2 regions of the Dorea hominis genome follow, and region 1 is predicted to be linked to the other one. Evidence: predicted binding sites of a transcription regulator. Region 1 holds the regulator's gene; the other holds the start of a gene.
What was found. Region 1 encodes Rex, which represses fermentation and respiration genes when NADH is low (regulators of the CRP and FNR family bind a similar motif). Its sites were predicted from a motif close to ATTGTTAANTANTTAACAAT; they were not measured.
Positions count from the first base shown of each region.

Region 2: pckA (phosphoenolpyruvate carboxykinase (ATP)) is a predicted target of Rex. The motif match lies at 3,091-3,110, and genes of this name have one in related genera.

Region 1 covers NZ_JACOOY010000002.1:173,149-181,637, forward strand. The annotation lists gene H8S07_RS02215 (GntR family transcriptional regulator) at 1-310, shown strand, start outside; gene H8S07_RS02220 (NADP-dependent isocitrate dehydrogenase) at 355-1,560, shown strand; gene ppk1 (polyphosphate kinase 1) at 1,650-3,734, shown strand; gene abc-f (ribosomal protection-like ABC-F family protein) at 3,892-5,817, opposite strand; gene H8S07_RS02235 (redox-sensing transcriptional repressor Rex) at 5,952-6,608, shown strand; gene H8S07_RS02240 (NAD(P)H-hydrate dehydratase) at 6,782-8,281, shown strand; gene alr (alanine racemase) at 8,294-8,489, shown strand, end outside.
Region 2 covers NZ_JACOOY010000007.1:115,849-124,337, reverse strand. The annotation lists gene H8S07_RS07210 (SpoIID/LytB domain-containing protein) at 1-1,013, opposite strand, end outside; RNA gene ssrS (6S RNA) at 1,169-1,352, opposite strand; gene pckA (phosphoenolpyruvate carboxykinase (ATP)) at 1,400-3,004, opposite strand; gene H8S07_RS07195 (hypothetical protein) at 3,222-3,563, opposite strand; gene thrC (threonine synthase) at 3,606-5,093, opposite strand; gene H8S07_RS07185 (3-isopropylmalate dehydratase small subunit) at 5,125-5,616, opposite strand; gene leuC (3-isopropylmalate dehydratase large subunit) at 5,616-6,890, opposite strand; gene H8S07_RS07175 (isopeptide-forming domain-containing fimbrial protein) at 6,911-8,440, opposite strand.

The DNA of each region.
Region 1 (8,489 bases):
GTCAGAATTTCGTCTGAAAAAGGAGCAGAGTTCTGTCGCAGAACATGTATCCGAACTTGACGGAAGATTTCACAGAGTTCTTTACGAAGCATCGGACAGCCGTATATTAGAGCATGTCCTGACAGATTTTCATAAGTATGTGAAGCTGGCAAGAAAGACTTCTGTTGGCGAAGAACACCGGGCCGAAAAATCCATTCAGGAACACCGGGCGATTCTGGAAGCAATCAAACAGAAAGACGCAGACAAGGCAGAAGAACTTGCGAATCAGCATATCAAAAATGTAATGCAGAACCTGCATCTGGAAGAATAACAATCAGATAGAATATAGAAAATAACGTAGAAAGGGAGAAGAACATGGCTAAGATTAAAATGACAGTACCAATTGTGGAAATGGACGGAGATGAGATGACAAGAATCCTTTGGAAGATGATTAAGGAAAATCTTCTGGAACCTTTCATAGAGTTAAATACTGAATATTATGATCTCGGACTGGAACACAGAAACGAGACAGATGATCAGGTGACGATCGATTCGGCAAATGCGACGAAAAAATACAAAGTCGCTGTAAAATGTGCAACAATCACACCGAATGCCGCCCGCGTAAAAGAATATAACTTAAAAGAAATGTGGAAGAGCCCGAATGGAACGATCCGTGCTATCTTAGATGGAACGGTATTCCGTGCACCGATCGTTGTAAAGGGCATTGAACCTTGTGTAAAAAACTGGAAGAAGCCGATCACCATCGCAAGACATGCATATGGAGATGTGTATAAAGGTTCTGAGATGAAGATTCCGGGAGCAGGAAAGGTAGAGCTTGTTTATACTGCAGAAGATGGCAGTGAGACAAGAGAACTCGTACATAATTTTGACAGTGCCGGAGTTGTACAGGGAATGCATAATATCAATCATTCGATTGAGAGCTTTGCAAGAAGCTGTTTCAATTATGCACTGGATACAAAACAGGATCTCTGGTTTGCTACGAAAGATACAATTTCAAAAAAATATGACCATACATTCAAAGATATTTTCCAGGATATCTACGATGCGGATTATAAAGACAAATTTGAAGAAGCAGGAATCACTTATTTCTACACACTGATCGACGATGCGGTTGCCCGTGTTATGAAATCCGAGGGTGGTTATATCTGGGCATGCAAGAATTATGACGGAGATGTTATGAGTGACATGGTATCATCTGCATTTGGTTCACTTGCAATGATGACATCTGTGCTTGTGTCTCCGGAAGGATATTATGAGTACGAGGCAGCACACGGAACCGTACAGCGCCACTATTACAAACATCTGAAAGGTGAAGAGACATCCACAAACTCTGTGGCAACAATTTTTGCATGGACAGGAGCACTACGTAAACGTGGTGAGATGGATGGAAACAAAGAGCTGATGGCATTTGCAGACAAGCTGGAAAAAGCGACGATTGATACAATTGAAAGCGGCAAAATGACAAAAGACCTGGCACTTATTACAACACTTGAGAATCCGACTGTGCTGAACAGCGAAGACTTTATTAAAGCAATTGCAGAAAAATTAAAAGAGGACTAAACTTTACATAGATTTTACGGAAAACAGATATACTTCAAACAGAACTATGGTATTTTTGTAAAAGGCAAAAAAGTAAAAGGAGTACTGTTATGAAGAATATATATTGTAATCGGGAATTATCGTGGTTAAAGTTTAATGAACGTGTATTAGAAGAGGCAGAGAGTAAAGACGTTCCATTATGTGAACGTCTTACCTTTGCCTCTATTTTTCAGACAAATCTGGATGAATTTTTTATGGTCAGAGTCGGATCGCTGCAGGATCAGATGTTACTGCACAAAGAAATCCGTGACAACAAAACAAAGAAGACAGCCAAAGAACAGATCGAGGCAATTCTGGAAGAAGTAAAGCGGCTTGGCAAAAGACACGGGAAAGCTTTCGAAAATCTTTTGCAGGAACTGGAAGCGTATGGCGTACGTTTTGTAGATTTCCGGCATATCGACGAGGGAGCCAGTCAGAGACTGGAACGATATTTTAAGACAGAGATTGCACCTCTCATTTCGCCTACGATCATCAGCAAGAGACAGCCGTTTCCATTTCTTAGGAACAAAGATATCTATATTGTTGCAGTACTGGAAACGAAGAGTAAAAAAGAGCGTCTCGGTATCATTCCGTGCTCAAACAATGTGTTTAAACGTCTGATCGAACTGCCGGATCATCCGGGCACTTTTATGCTGTCAGAAGAATTTATCCTGCATTATGTGCCGGAAGTATTTAAAGGATACCGTATCAAGGCAAAATCTGTGATTCGTATTACAAGAAATGCGGATATCGATGCGGATGCATTGTATGATGAAGATCTGGATTATCGTGATTTTATGGCAGATCTTATCAAAAAGCGTAAAAAACTGACTCCGGTTCGCATAGAATTTTCAAGAGAAATGAATAAAAATGTTGTTGCAACATTGTGTAAATATCTGGAAATGGACAAGACGCATGTGTTTTTGTCGGATGCACCGCTGGATCTCTCATTTGTATTTGAAATCCAGGATCGTCTGAGAAAAAATCCGGAACTGTTTTATGAGAAAAAGGTGCCGCAGAAATCACCGATGTTTCAGGATGGTGAGAGTATTCTTGCGCAGATACGCAGGGAAGATAAGTTACTTTCCTATCCATATGAGTCTATCCGCCCATTTCTTCATATGTTAAATGAGGCGGCAGAAGATCCGGATGTTATTTCAATAAAAATGACTCTGTACCGCCTTGCAAAGCAGAGCAAAGTCGTGGAAGCACTGGTAGAGGCGGCAGAGAATGGAAAAGAGGTTATTGTTCTTGTAGAGCTGCGTGCAAGATTTGATGAAGAAAATAATATTGAATGGTCCAGAAGACTGGAAGATGCCGGATGTCAGGTAATCTATGGGCTGGATGGATATAAAGTGCATTCCAAGCTGTGTTTGATTACAAGAAAAAATGATAATCATGTGGAATATTTTACACAGATCGGAACGGGAAATTATAATGAGAAAACATCCAGACTGTATACAGATTTATCCCTGATGACATCAGATCCTGCAATTGGTCTGGAAGCATCCAATGTATTCCAGGCACTTCTGAAAGGTGAAGTTGTTGAACAGTCAGAGAAACTTCTTGTCGCACCAAAATGCCTGCAGAACCGTGTGCTGGAAATGATTGATGAGGAAATTGAACACGCCAGACATGAAGAACCGGCATATGTCGGTGTGAAATTAAATTCGCTGACAGATAAGAAAATCATTGATAAACTGGCGGAAGCGTCAAAAGCAGGTGTAAAAATTGATCTTGTAATACGTGGAATCTGTTGTCTGCTGCCGGGAGTTCCGGAAAAGACAGAAAATATCCGCGTGATCAGTATTGTAGGACGTTTTCTGGAACATTCCCGTATTTATATTTTCGGAACAGAAGAGCGCAGTAAAGTTTATATCGCATCGGCGGATTTTATGACAAGAAATACGGTACGCCGCGTGGAGGTAGCTGCGCCGGTGGAGGATGTAAGATTGAAGGAATGTCTGCTTAAAGATTTCCGGATTATGTTAAATGACAATGTCCAGGCGCGGAAAATGAACCCGGATGGAAATTATACAAGAATAAGGAATGACAAAGAGCCACTTTCTGCCCAGGAATATTTTTATGAGGAGGCTTATAAAAAAGCCGGAAAAAAAGAGCAGCCACAGGTGAAAACGGAAACGGCAGAATCATAATGAGATGGACAATCGAATAAAGATGAAGTGATGATTCGGTATGATTATATAATTGGAATTGCACCGTTAAGTAAAAAAGGCTTTAACTTCTCGCAGTCAAAGCCTTTTTGTATTATTTATCTTATGCGATAAGAACAGTAGTTTTGACTAAGATAATTTAGTCTTCAGCAAGAATTTCCCAGTTTTTATAAAGAGTTTCCAACTCTTCCGCAATCTGTACTTTCTCTTTGGCGAGTTCCTGGCATTTGACAGAGTTTGTGAAAATCTCTTCTTGCACCATAAGATCATCAATTTCCCGGTCGCGGTCTTCGAGTACGCTGATGCGTTCTTCCGTCTTTTTTAATTCATTCTGGCGTTTGCGTTCCTTAGCCTGCAGTTCTTTTTGTTCCTGCCAGCTTAATTTGGAAGCGGAGACTTCACCGGAATCGGTGGAAGAATCAGAAGTCATATCGATATTTTCTGTATATGCAGCTGTGAGTTCTTCCTTTTTCTCCAGATAATAATCGTAATTTCCAATGTAATTGACAAACGTATGATGCGTAAGATCCAGGATTCTTGTGGCAGTCTGATTGATGAAATAACGGTCATGCGAAACATAGAGCAGTGTTCCGGTATAATTATTCAGCGCTTTTTCCAGAATTTCTTTTGAGGTAATGTCTAAATGGTTGGTCGGCTCATCGAGGATCAGGAAGTTTGCTTCAGAGAGCATAAGCTTTGCAAGAGAAACACGTCCTCTTTCACCACCGCTTAAATCGGAAATCCGTTTAAAGACATCGTCTCCGGTAAATAAGAATGCTGCAAGCATGTTCCGGATCTGCGTATTTGTAAGAGTCGGGTAATCATCCGAAATCTCTTCAAAGATTGTCTTTTCCATATGGAGCACATGGTGTTCCTGATCGTAGTAGCCAATCTGGACATTCGTACCAAGGGTGAAAGTTCCGTTGTCTGCAGGGAGAACCTGATTTAAAATCTTAAGCAGAGTCGTCTTGCCGGTTCCATTATCGCCGATGATCGCAACGTGTTCGCCACGCTTGATCTCAAAACTGATATCTGAAAATAACGTCTGTGGTGGAAAGGCTTTACTTAAATGTTCTACCGTCAGTACATCATTACCGCTGATGGTTGCAGGTTCAAGCTTTAACTGAAAGTCTTTGTTTGTTTCTATCGGTTTTTCTACCGGCTTGATCTTCTCAAGCATTTTCTCACGGCTTTCCGCCCGTTTGATTGATTTCTCGCGGTTGAAAGAGCGGAGCTTTTCAATAACAGCTTCCTGATGCTTGATCTCTTGCTGTTGGTTGAGATATTCTTTGATACGCGCTTCGCGGATCTGCTGTTTTTTCTGAGAGTAATCAGTATAATTACCAGAATAAGTCATCAGTTCACCGTTTTCTATTTCGATGACTTTCGTAACAATCCGGTTCAGAAAATAACGGTCGTGTGAGACGATCAGTACTGCACCCGGATAATTTAATATGTAAGTTTCCAGCCACGTGATTGAATTCAGATCCAGGTGGTTGGTCGGCTCGTCCAGAAGCAGGATATCCGGTTTAGTAAGCAGAAGTTTGCCGAGAGAAACACGGGTTTTCTGTCCTCCGGAGAGCGTATTCACCGGCTTGGTAAATTCTTCTTCCTGAAAACCTAGTCCCTTTAAGACGCCAGTCAGTTCGCTTTCATAAGCATATCCATTTTCGCGTTCAAATGCTGCGGTCAGCCGGTTGTAGGAGTCCATGTGGTCTTCCAGAGAGTCTCCACTTAAGTCCTTCATCTCCAGTTCCAACTGACGGATCTTCTGTTCCATGGCAATGATATCTGCTTTTGCCGTGCGCACTTCTTCGTAGATCGAACGATCTGTATTCATGTCCTGATGCTGGGCGAGATATCCCATAGTCTTTCCTTTGGTCAGGATGACGGAACCACCATCTGACGGCAGTTCTCCGGCAATTATCTTGAAAATAGTAGATTTGCCGGCTCCGTTCGGGCCTACAAGGGCAGCTTTCTCATGATCTTCTATATGAAAAGAACCATCTTTCACAATGATTTCTTCACCAAATGCTTTGTTAATTCCATGACAGGCGAGTATCATAAAAAATTCCTCCTTATCTGTTCACATACGTTCTTATTATAGCGAAAACGTAATAAAAAAACTACTAAAAAATTGACTTTATTCATACAATTTTATATAATAACAGTTAGAATACATATGGGAAGGTGAAAAAATTGGATAATCGAGGAATATCACAGGCAGTCATCCGACGTTTGCCGCGATATTATAGATATTTAGGAGAACTCCTTGAAAATGGGGTAGAACGTATTTCTTCTAACGATCTGAGCAAAAGGATGAAGGTTACTGCGTCTCAGATTCGTCAGGATCTTAACAATTTCGGAGGATTCGGACAGCAGGGATACGGCTATAATGTCAAATATCTATATACAGAGATCGGCAAAATCCTGGGACTGGAAGAAGATCATAAGATCATAATCATTGGTGCAGGTAATTTGGGACAGGCACTTGCAAATTATGCAGCGTTTGAAAAACGTGGATTTATCCTGACCGGAATTTTTGATGTAAATCCGCGTCTGGAGGGAGTTGCGATTCGTGGAGTGCCGATCCGCATGATGGACGAGTTGAAGTCCTTTGTCCAGAAGAATGATGTAGAGATTGCTGTACTTACAATTCCAAAAGAGAAGGCAATCGAAGTTGCGAATATGCTTGTGGAGAACGGCGTGCGCGCGATTTGGAACTTTGCACATACAGACCTCAATCTGCCGGATAACATCATTGTTGAGAATGTGCATTTGTCAGAGAGTCTGATGCAGTTATCTTATAACATCAGTCGTTATAATGAAGACCAGCGCAAAAAAGGAAAGAACTAGTAAAAGCAGACGTATAGAAACAGGCATGTGTATACAGGCTTGTTTTTATACGTCCTTTTTATATGATACCAGAGCAGAAAAGCCTGCATTCATGTGAGCTTGTCAGTAAGCGGATGTAAGGTTTTGTGACTCCGCAGGTGTCATAAGTACGATTATATTAGGGAGATGAGCATATGAGGTTTTTACCGGATGGAGACAGTATGAAGGCGGCAGATAAGGATACGATAGAGAATCTCGGTATCCCATCACTGGAACTGATGGAACGTGCGGCGAGGAGTTGTATTGATTCCATGAAAAAGGAAAAGCTGGATTTTACAGATGTTCTGATTGTCTGTGGATCGGGAAATAATGGCGGAGATGGTTTTGCTATCGCGAGACTTTTAAAAGAAGAAGGATGTGCGGTTACTGTTTTTATGGCGGGGAATCCGGCACATTTAAGTGCGGAATGCCGATATCAGTGGAAGCTTTTTGAAAGCATTGGAGGATCGATCCGCGACCACTACCCGGATGGCACATACAGCCTGATCATTGATGCTATATTCGGTGTTGGTCTGAGTCGTGAAGTAACCGGGCATTACCGGGAAGTTATTGAGTGGATGAATGAAGCGTCCGGAACAAAAGTTGCAGTGGATATTCCATCGGGAATCAATGCCGGAAATGGTTGTGTGCTTGGTATTGCATTCCGCGCAGATTATACAGTGACGTTTCAGGTTGAGAAGATCGGACTTATCTTTTATCCTGGAAAAGAATATGCAGGTAAAGTCACAGTGACAGATATCGGAATATCACTCCGGACGATGGAGAAGAACAAGAACATTGCATATCTGCCGGACAGAGAGGAATATATCAGAATGCTGCCGGACAGACCGGAAGATTCCAATAAGGGTACTTATGGAAGGCTGCTTGTGATCGCCGGAAGTAAAGGGATGAGCGGAGCTGCATTTCTTAATGCAATGGCAGCTTATCGGATGGGAGCCGGACTGGTGCAGATTTATACGGAGGAATCGAATCGGATCATTTTACAGGCACTCCTGCCGGAAGCAATCATCACAACCTATACAGAATTTGACAAGGAAGAAGTGAAACGGCTTTTAAGCCACGCAGATGCGGTATGCATTGGTTCCGGACTTAGCAGATCCAAGACTGCAAAGAAGATTTTAAAAACCGTATTGTCCAATGTGGAAGTAGCATGTGTGATCGATGCAGATGGACTGAATCTGCTTGCGGAGCATTTGAAATATACAGAATATCTTACAGAAGGAAGTTTTATCCTGACTCCGCATATGAAAGAGATGTCCAGACTGACCGGACTTTCTGTTCCTGAAATCAGAGCTAACAGACAGCAGGTGCTGGAATCTCTGACGGAAGAATGGAACGTTACCTGTGTCCTGAAAGATTCAAGAACGTTGATCGGAGAAGCCGGAAAACGGACCTGTGTCAATACAAGTGGCTGTCAGGCGCTGGCAAAAGGCGGTTCCGGAGATGTGCTTTGCGGTGTGATCGCCGGACTTCTGGCACAAGGAATCAGTACATTCGAGGCGGCAACTCTCGGAACTTATATACATGGATTAAGTGGTGAAACAGCTGCGAGAAAGAAAAACAGTTACAGTATTCTGGCAAGGGATCTGCTTGAGAGCCTTGCAACAACGGACATTACAAATAGTAATTTATAAGGAGGAAGAACAATGAAAAATTATACAAGAGTGTGTGCAAGAATCAATCTGGATGCAATTGAATCAAACGTAGAGAATATGAAGAATAATTTACAGGAAAATGTTCCGATGATCGTTGTTATTAAGACAGATGCGTATGGACACGGTGCTGCTCAGGTAGCACATCTTCTGGAGCCAAAATCTTATGTATGGGGATTTGCAGTTGCTA
Region 2 (8,489 bases), on a different contig from region 1:
TTGCGGATACTTCCGACATCTTTTCCGGTATTTTTACAAAGAATCGTTGACAATCTTGCTGCCGTTACGTCCACTGTCCACCGGTACCATGGAAGATTTTTCTCATAATCCCCATTTTTTCCACTGACTCTGACGGATTTCAGATAGCCGGTAGCTGCTGATGAAGTGCTTCCCCACGCTGCAGTTGTCGTCGTTCTTCCGGAAGATGTCGAATAATAGTATGTTGTTGCAATTTTCCCTTTATACTTTGCAGTTTCTCCGGCTGTCTGCCTGACCGCTTTCACAGCAGAATCCGCCTGCTTTGAATTGCCATATACCTGATAATCTGTACTGTCATTGACATGCGCCCGGTATTTCGGATAAGCATAGTTCTCCATCTGCCGGTAAGCATAGCTTCTCGCGCAGACAGCCTGCGCTTTTAATGCTTCCAGTTTATATGACACCGGCATCTCGCTCGGAACAACCGCACAGAGATAATCTTCTACCGTAAGTTCATTGATCAGTGCGATCTTCTTTCCGGCAGACTTAAGTTCCAGTGTCCCGCTGTAAGACGGCGTTCCATAACCTCTTCGTATGCTCTTAACCTGTACCGTACCTTTTCTTGCACGAATTTTTATTGTATGTTTTTTCAGTCGCCGATTTGAAGCTTTTATCGTCACAGTTTTTCCGGCAGGTACGGAAACTTTTTTCGCTCCTATTCTTAATATCAAGCCTTCTTTTCCCGAAACTTTCACTTCCGTATGAAACGCCCGGGTATATCCTGTTGTCATCAGGAGAACACGGATCTTTGGATTCTTTTTCGCTATTTTCGTATTATCCGTCTGTTTTTTTGACACATCTATTTCATATGTATTGTTGTATGTCTGTTTCTGCCTGTCACTTTCACGTACTTGTCTTCTCCTCGCTACTTCCGGCAGTTTTCCACTGAGTAACACAATAAAAAAAGCGGCAATGAGAATACAGCCACACAAACGAATACTCTTTTGATGTTTTCTATTTTTCTGACATTTCAACTGAATCCCTCCATATACATTCGTAACATTCGTAAAGCCACACGTTTCTTGTACTTTTCGCTGCATTAACAGCTCTTTTTTGTTCACATATGGATAAAAAGAAGATGCCGCATCGGATTATCGCTAATCGTTCTGCGGCATCTGCCTTATCTTCTGTATTCCCCAAAATGCCGGTTTCTGTATTTTGACTCCTAGCCATCCGCTAGGTGGGTGTCCGCATCTGCTTTTCTGCCTTCCCCTGCATAAATGAGGGCTTGACATATTACAGAGATAATAAGAGTCCCGTTTAAAGTATTGTAGGTTCAAAATAACAGAAGTTATCGAACATTTCAGGTTTCCAACTGAGATTATTATACTCCAATAATCTCTATTTTACAACTGTTTTCTTATAACTGTGGTCCGGCAGATACAAGTGCCTTACCATCTTCGTTACCTTCATATTTAGCAAAGTTCTTAACAAATCTTCCTGCGAGGTCTTTTGCCTTTGTCTCCCACTCTGTTGCATCGACATAAGTATCTCTTGGATCAAGGATTCCTGTATCAACGCCCGGGAGCTCTGTCGGAACTTCGAAGTTGAAGTATGGAATTGTCTTTGTCGGTGCATTCTTAATATCTCCGCTTAAGATTGCATCAATGATTCCACGAGTATCTTTGATAGAGATACGTTTTCCTGTTCCATTCCATCCTGTATTAACAAGATATGCTTTTGCTCCGTTAGCTTTCATCTTTTTAACTAATTCGTGAGCATATTTTGTCGGATGTAACTCCAGGAATGCCTGTCCGAAACAAGCTGAGAATGTCGGTGTAGGCTCTGTGATTCCACGCTCTGTTCCTGCAAGTTTTGCTGTAAATCCTGACAGGAAGTAATATTCTGTCTGCTCCGGAGTTAATACAGATACCGGAGGAAGTACTCCAAATGCATCTGCTGACAGGAAGATTACATTCTTAGCTGCCGGTGCTGCTGATATCGGACGTACGATCTTCTCAATGTGATCGATTGGATAAGATACACGCGTATTCTCTGTCACGCTCTTATCTGCGAAATCAATCTTACCATCTTTGTCCAGTGTAACATTTTCAAGAAGTGCGTTACGTTTGATTGCATTATAAATATCCGGCTCAGACTCTTTATCCAGGTTGATAACTTTTGCGTAACATCCACCTTCAAAGTTAAATACTCCATTATCATCCCATCCGTGCTCGTCATCACCGATCAGAAGTCTCTTCGGATCAGTAGAAAGCGTTGTCTTACCTGTTCCGGAAAGTCCGAAGAAGATTGCTGTATTCTCTCCGTTCATATCTGTATTTGCTGAGCAGTGCATAGATGCAATACCTTTTAATGGCAGATAGTAGTTCATCATAGAGAACATACCTTTCTTCATCTCTCCACCATACCATGTATTGATGATTACCTGCTCACGGCTTGTGATGTTGAATACTACTGCTGTCTCAGAATTCAGTCCTAATTCTTTGTAGTTCTCAACTTTTGCTTTTGACGCATTGTAAACAACGAAGTCCGGCTCAAAATCCTTCAGTTCTTCTTCTGTTGGTTTGATAAACATATTTGTTACAAAGTGTGCCTGCCATGCAACTTCTACGATAAAGCGGATTGCCATACGTGTATCTTTGTTTGCACCGCAGAATGCATCTACAACATAAAGTTTCTTGTCGGAAAGTTCTTTCTGTGCAATCTCTTTTACAGCTTTCCATGTCTCTTCTGATGCCGGGTGGTTATCATTTTTATACTCATCAGAGGTCCACCATACCGTATCTTTGGAATTTTCATCCATTACGATATATTTATCTTTTGGCGAACGACCGGTATAGATACCTGTCATTACATTCACTGCTCCGAGTTCGCTCTCCTGTCCTTTTTCATAACCTTCAAGTTCAGGTTTTGTTTCTTCTTCAAATAACATCTCATAAGAAGGATTATAAACAATCTCTGTAGTTCCTGTAATTCCATACTTGCTTAAATCGATTTTTGCCATTTTACATTAACCTCTTTTCTTCATTATTTACATTGTCCTGTCTGTGCACGACAACATTTGCTCCTATTATCTCATTTATTCCAAAAAAAGTCAAGACTTTAACAATCTTTTTTCGAAAGTTTTAGACATTTTTTATGCATTTATCTTCCTTTTTTCGTTAAATCCTTGTCTATGGTATTTAAAAAATGCAAGATTGCATACGCAATCTTGCATTTCCTTATGCTTTAAAATATTTATTATTGATTTTTTTAATCATTACAGCGTAAATCACAAGCGCAACGATCGTAATGGTCATGAAAACATAAAATACCGTCTTCGCTTCTCCGATATAAGTGTTATACAGATCGGAAGCACCATATAAAGTTGCTGCAATACCAAGTATTAAAAGTGGCGGCAATGCCTCCTTACAGTATCCATCCAGATCTTTGCACTTTTTAATATTCACGTTTTTCGGAAGTAAGATCGTCCGGTTGATCTCATGTTTGAATCTCAGCATGTAACATCCATACAGGCAATACAATCCGAGTCCCAGACCTATTACTCCAAATACACCTTCCATTCTTCGTTATCCTCCGTATCTTCTGTATTTCTCTTCTTTTGACTAACGGTTCAGGATCTGTTTTACAGTCTCTTCCATCTGATCTACATCACATTCGATATTATGCAGGACATTTGCATCCAGAATGTCTTTGATTGCCTGCGGCATACCGACCTGTGAAAGCTCCTGCAATTTCGGAAGCAGTGCAAATTCATCTTCTTCTGCATATTTTGCATCAATTGCTGTCATAACGCTCTTCACGAATTTGTATGGGCTTGCTGTGGACGCGATCAGATATTTCTTGCCTGTCTTTTCTGACTGTTCATACCGGCTGCATACATAAGATGCAACTGCTGTATGTGTATCCATCACATAACCGGTCTTATCATAGACATCATGGATCTGCTCTGCCGTCTCGTCCTCTGTGGCATATCCTGCAGCAAAATCAGACAGTTTTGCTTTCATATCTTCCGAAACCGTATACGTTCCATCTTTTTTCAAAGCTTCCATCAGTTCTTTTGTCTTATCGCTGTCCTCGCCTGCAATTACATAGATCAGACGCTCCAGATTGCTGGAAATCAGGATATCCATAGATGGCGATGTTGTCAGCACAAATTCACGGTTCTTATCATAAGTTCCTGTCTGGAAGAAATCAAACAATACTTTATTTTCATTCGATGCACAGATCAGTTTACCAATCGGCACACCCATCTGTTTTGCATAGTAAGCTGCAAGAATATTTCCAAAATTACCTGTCGGAACGACAACTTGTAATTCTTCTCCGTTCGCAAGTTCTTCATTTTCCAGAAGTTTTGCATATGCATATACATAATAAACAACCTGCGGAACCAGGCGTCCGATATTAATAGAGTTGGCTGATGAAAACTGATATCCCTTGCCGGCAAGTTCTTCTGCAAGTTCTTTGTTTTCAAACATTGCTTTGACACCGCTCTGCGCATTGTCAAAATTGCCGTGGATCGCAACAACATCTACATTGCTTCCCTTCTGCGTTACCATCTGAAGTTCCTGTACTTTACTGACACCGTTCTTCGGATAGAACACGATGATCTGTGTTCCTTCCACATCTGCAAATCCTGCCATTGCAGCTTTTCCGGTATCTCCGGATGTCGCTGTCAGGATCACAATCTTATTCTCTACGTGATTCTTCTTCGCAGAAGTCGTAAGGAGATGTGGCAGAATGGAAAGTGCCATATCTTTAAATGCGATGGTTGCACCGTGGAATAACTCCAGATAGTAAGTATCCGATACCTTTACCAAAGATGCAATCTCTTCCGTATCAAACTTGCTGTCATATGCTTTCTCAATGCACCCTTTCAGTTCTCCCTCTGTAAAATCGGCCAGAAACAGCTTCATTACTTCATAAGCAATCTCCTGATAGCTCATACTTTTTAACTGCTCCATAGAAACATCCAGTTTTGGAATCTCTTCAGGTACAAATAAACCGCCATCCGGAGCAAGCCCTTTTAAAATTGCTTCAGATGCAGTTACCTTTAACTCGGAATTCCGGGTACTTTTGTAATGTAGACTCATAATTCCACCTTTCCTTTGGTCTTTCTTGCTATTATTTATTCTTGCTGTTTGTATATTTTACAAGACCGCCTGCCGCAATCAGTTTCTGCATGAATTCCGGGAATGGCTGTCCCTGGAATTCTGTTCCTTTTGTACGGTTGTAAATCTTACCACTGTCGAAATCTACTTCCACTTCATCGCCTGCTTCGATTCCTCTTGCAGCTTCCGGACATTCGATGATCGGCAGTCCGATATTAATAGAATTACGGTAAAAAATTCTTGCAAATGTCTCTGCAATCACACAGCTTACTCCTGCAGTCTTAAGACAGAGCGGTGCATGCTCTCTGGATGAGCCACATCCGAAGTTCTTATTTGCCACGATCAGATCTCCCGGTTTTACTTTATTCACAAAGTCCGGATCAATGTCTGCCATTGCATGACTTGCCAGCTCCTGCGCGTCAAATGAATTCAGGTATCTTGCCGGAATGATTACATCTGTGTCTACGTTGTCTCCATATTTAAATACATGTCCTAATGCCTTCATTATCTGTCACCCACTTTCTCCGGATTTGCAATACATCCTGCGATCGCACTTGCTGCTGCTACTTCCGGCGATGCAAGATAAATCAAGGAATCTACATGTCCCATTCTTCCTACAAAATTACGGTTTGTTGTAGATACACACTTCTCTCCTGCTGCCATAACGCCCATATGTCCGCCCATACACGGTCCACAGCTTGGTGTGTTCACGGCACAGCCCGCATCTACGAAAATATCAAGAAGTCCTTCTTTGATACACTGTTTGTAGATTTTCTGTGTTGCCGGAATTACCATTACACGCACATCTTCATGTACTTTATGTCCTTTTAAAATAGCTGCTGCCTTACGCATGTCTTCCATACGTCCATTTGTACAGGATCCGATTACAACCTGATCGATCTTGATCGGTTCCATTGCTTCAATCTCATCGATTGTCTTAGCATTACCCGGAAGGTGTGGGAATGCAACGGTCGGACGTACTTCGGAAAGATTGATCTCAATCACTTCGTCATACTCTGCATCCTCATCCGCTTCATAGACCTGATATGCTTTCTTCGTATGCTCATTAAGATAAGCTTTTGTCTGATCATCTACCGGGAAGATTCCGTTCTTTGCGCCTGCTTCAATCGCCATATTCGCCATTGTAAAACGATCATCCATGGAAAGAGCTGCAATTCCTTCACCTGTGAATTCCATAGATTTGTAAAGTGCTCCGTCCACACCGATCTTACCAATGATATGAATAATAATATCTTTACCGCTCACATAAGGTCCCGGCTGTCCTTTCAGGACAAATTTTAATGCACTTGGCACTTTGAACCAGAGTTCTCCGGTTGCCATACCTGTTGCAATATCCGTTGTTCCGACACCGGTAGAAAATGCACCCAGTGCTCCATATGTACAGGTATGTGAATCTGCACCGATAATACATTCACCTGCTGCTACAACACCTGCTTCCGGAAGAATCGCATGCTCTACACCGGATTTTCCCTGTTCAAAATACCAGGAAAGTCCTTGATCTTTTGCAAATTCGCGGATTGATTTTGAATTCTCTGCGGATTTAATATCTTTATTCGGCGTAAAATGATCCGGTACAAGTACTACCTTATCTTTGTCAAATACCTTCTCTGCCATCTGTCTGAAAATCGGCAGTGCCATTGGCCCGGTAATATCATTTGCCATAACTACGTCTAACTTTGCTTCTATCAACTGTCCTGCCACAACATGATCAAGACCTGCATGGGCAGCTAATATTTTCTGCGTCATTGTCATTCCCATCACGACAACCTCCTATTCTTCTACTTAGTCTTACGAGCTATTCTACCACAGGTAAATATTACAGTGCAAGAAAGAATACATAAGACCGTAAGAAGTATCAAATCTTGTTCGTCTCCGGTTTTTACAATCTCTTTCTTCTTCACTGACGGTTTTTCTGCCTTTTTCTCTACTTTCACAATCTCAGGTTTCTTCTTTTCTGCCGGTTTTTCCGGTTTCTCCGGTTTTTCTGGTTTCTCTGGTTTTTCCGATTCTTCCACAGTCACGATTTCCGTATCATCCACATCTTCCGCATTATCGGCACGGACGATTACTTCATTTTCAATCTCTTTTCCGATCAGTTTCTCATCCAGAATTTCCACCTGATAAGTCACTGTGTATTTGTCACCGGAATGAATACTTTCCAGAAAATGTTTTGTTTCAATTGTATATGTGTTCTCTTTTACAGAAATAACCGCGTCAGATACAACGCTTTGATCTTTGTCATACAGAATAATAGAATCCGGAAGAAGTCTCACTCCTTCCGTTAGAATCCGGTCTGTGATCGTAACACCTGAGGCAACCGCCTTCTCAATCTGCTGCGTCACATCAACCGTATATGTAATCCTGTCACCAACTTTATATTTTTTATCTTCCCGGTCAGCGCTCTTTTCCACTTTAAGTTCCGGCTTTTCAATCCATTGTACCGCAAGACTGGTTGGAATATTATCCGCACTTACCAGTTCCCCGACTCCCAGGTGCTGTCCGCCTGCTCCGGTATTAATCACCAGACTTCTCCAATTCTGTCTGTTTTTCCCATAAATGTTGCCTGTTTTCCACGTCTGGGCATTCCATTTTCCCACCGGACACTTCAAATAAAAACGATCGCCGCCGTAAACCGTCACATTTCCTGTCTTTTTTGTCCCTTTTGTTTCATTTACCAGTATTACATCCGCAGGCAGTTTCAGGACAATTGAATTATCTTCATCGCCCTTGCAGGTGATAGTTTTTGTCTTTTGCACTTTTTCATTTTTATCATAAACAGCCGTCAATGTCTTCTCTGAAAAAGCAATATCCGGATCCGGTATTTTCGGAAATGTCTTAATCTTCGCCGTACAGCTTTTCACTTTCTGCTTCATTGTGTCACTTAATCCCAGAAATGCATCACTTGAATCTTTGCATTCGTCATATACATAGGACAAAATACAATGCGACAGACTGTAAGCTTTTTTCTTCTCCTGCCAGTTTTCTCCAAATACAGGTTTCAAATACTTCTGATACCCCGGATTGCCATACGCATAATACAGTGTTTTACTTAAAAGCGTGTCATTCGTCAATTGTTTTGACGTATAGGTTCCGTCATGCGGAGAACTTCGTTTTGGTTCCAGACAATATCCAAGGGTTCCGTCAATATAATAGTAAAACGTTGAATACCCTTCATAAAATACTTCTTCGCCTCTTCTCAGCGACACATCTTTCGCCTCACTTTTTACTGCCGGCACGCAACAGAAAACCAGACAAAGCACCGCCAGAAACCGCACAAAAGGACTCCATGGGAAATTTCTTTTTTTCATAAGCACTACTCCTTCTTCAATTGTAAAATTAAATTGCTAAAACCAGTTA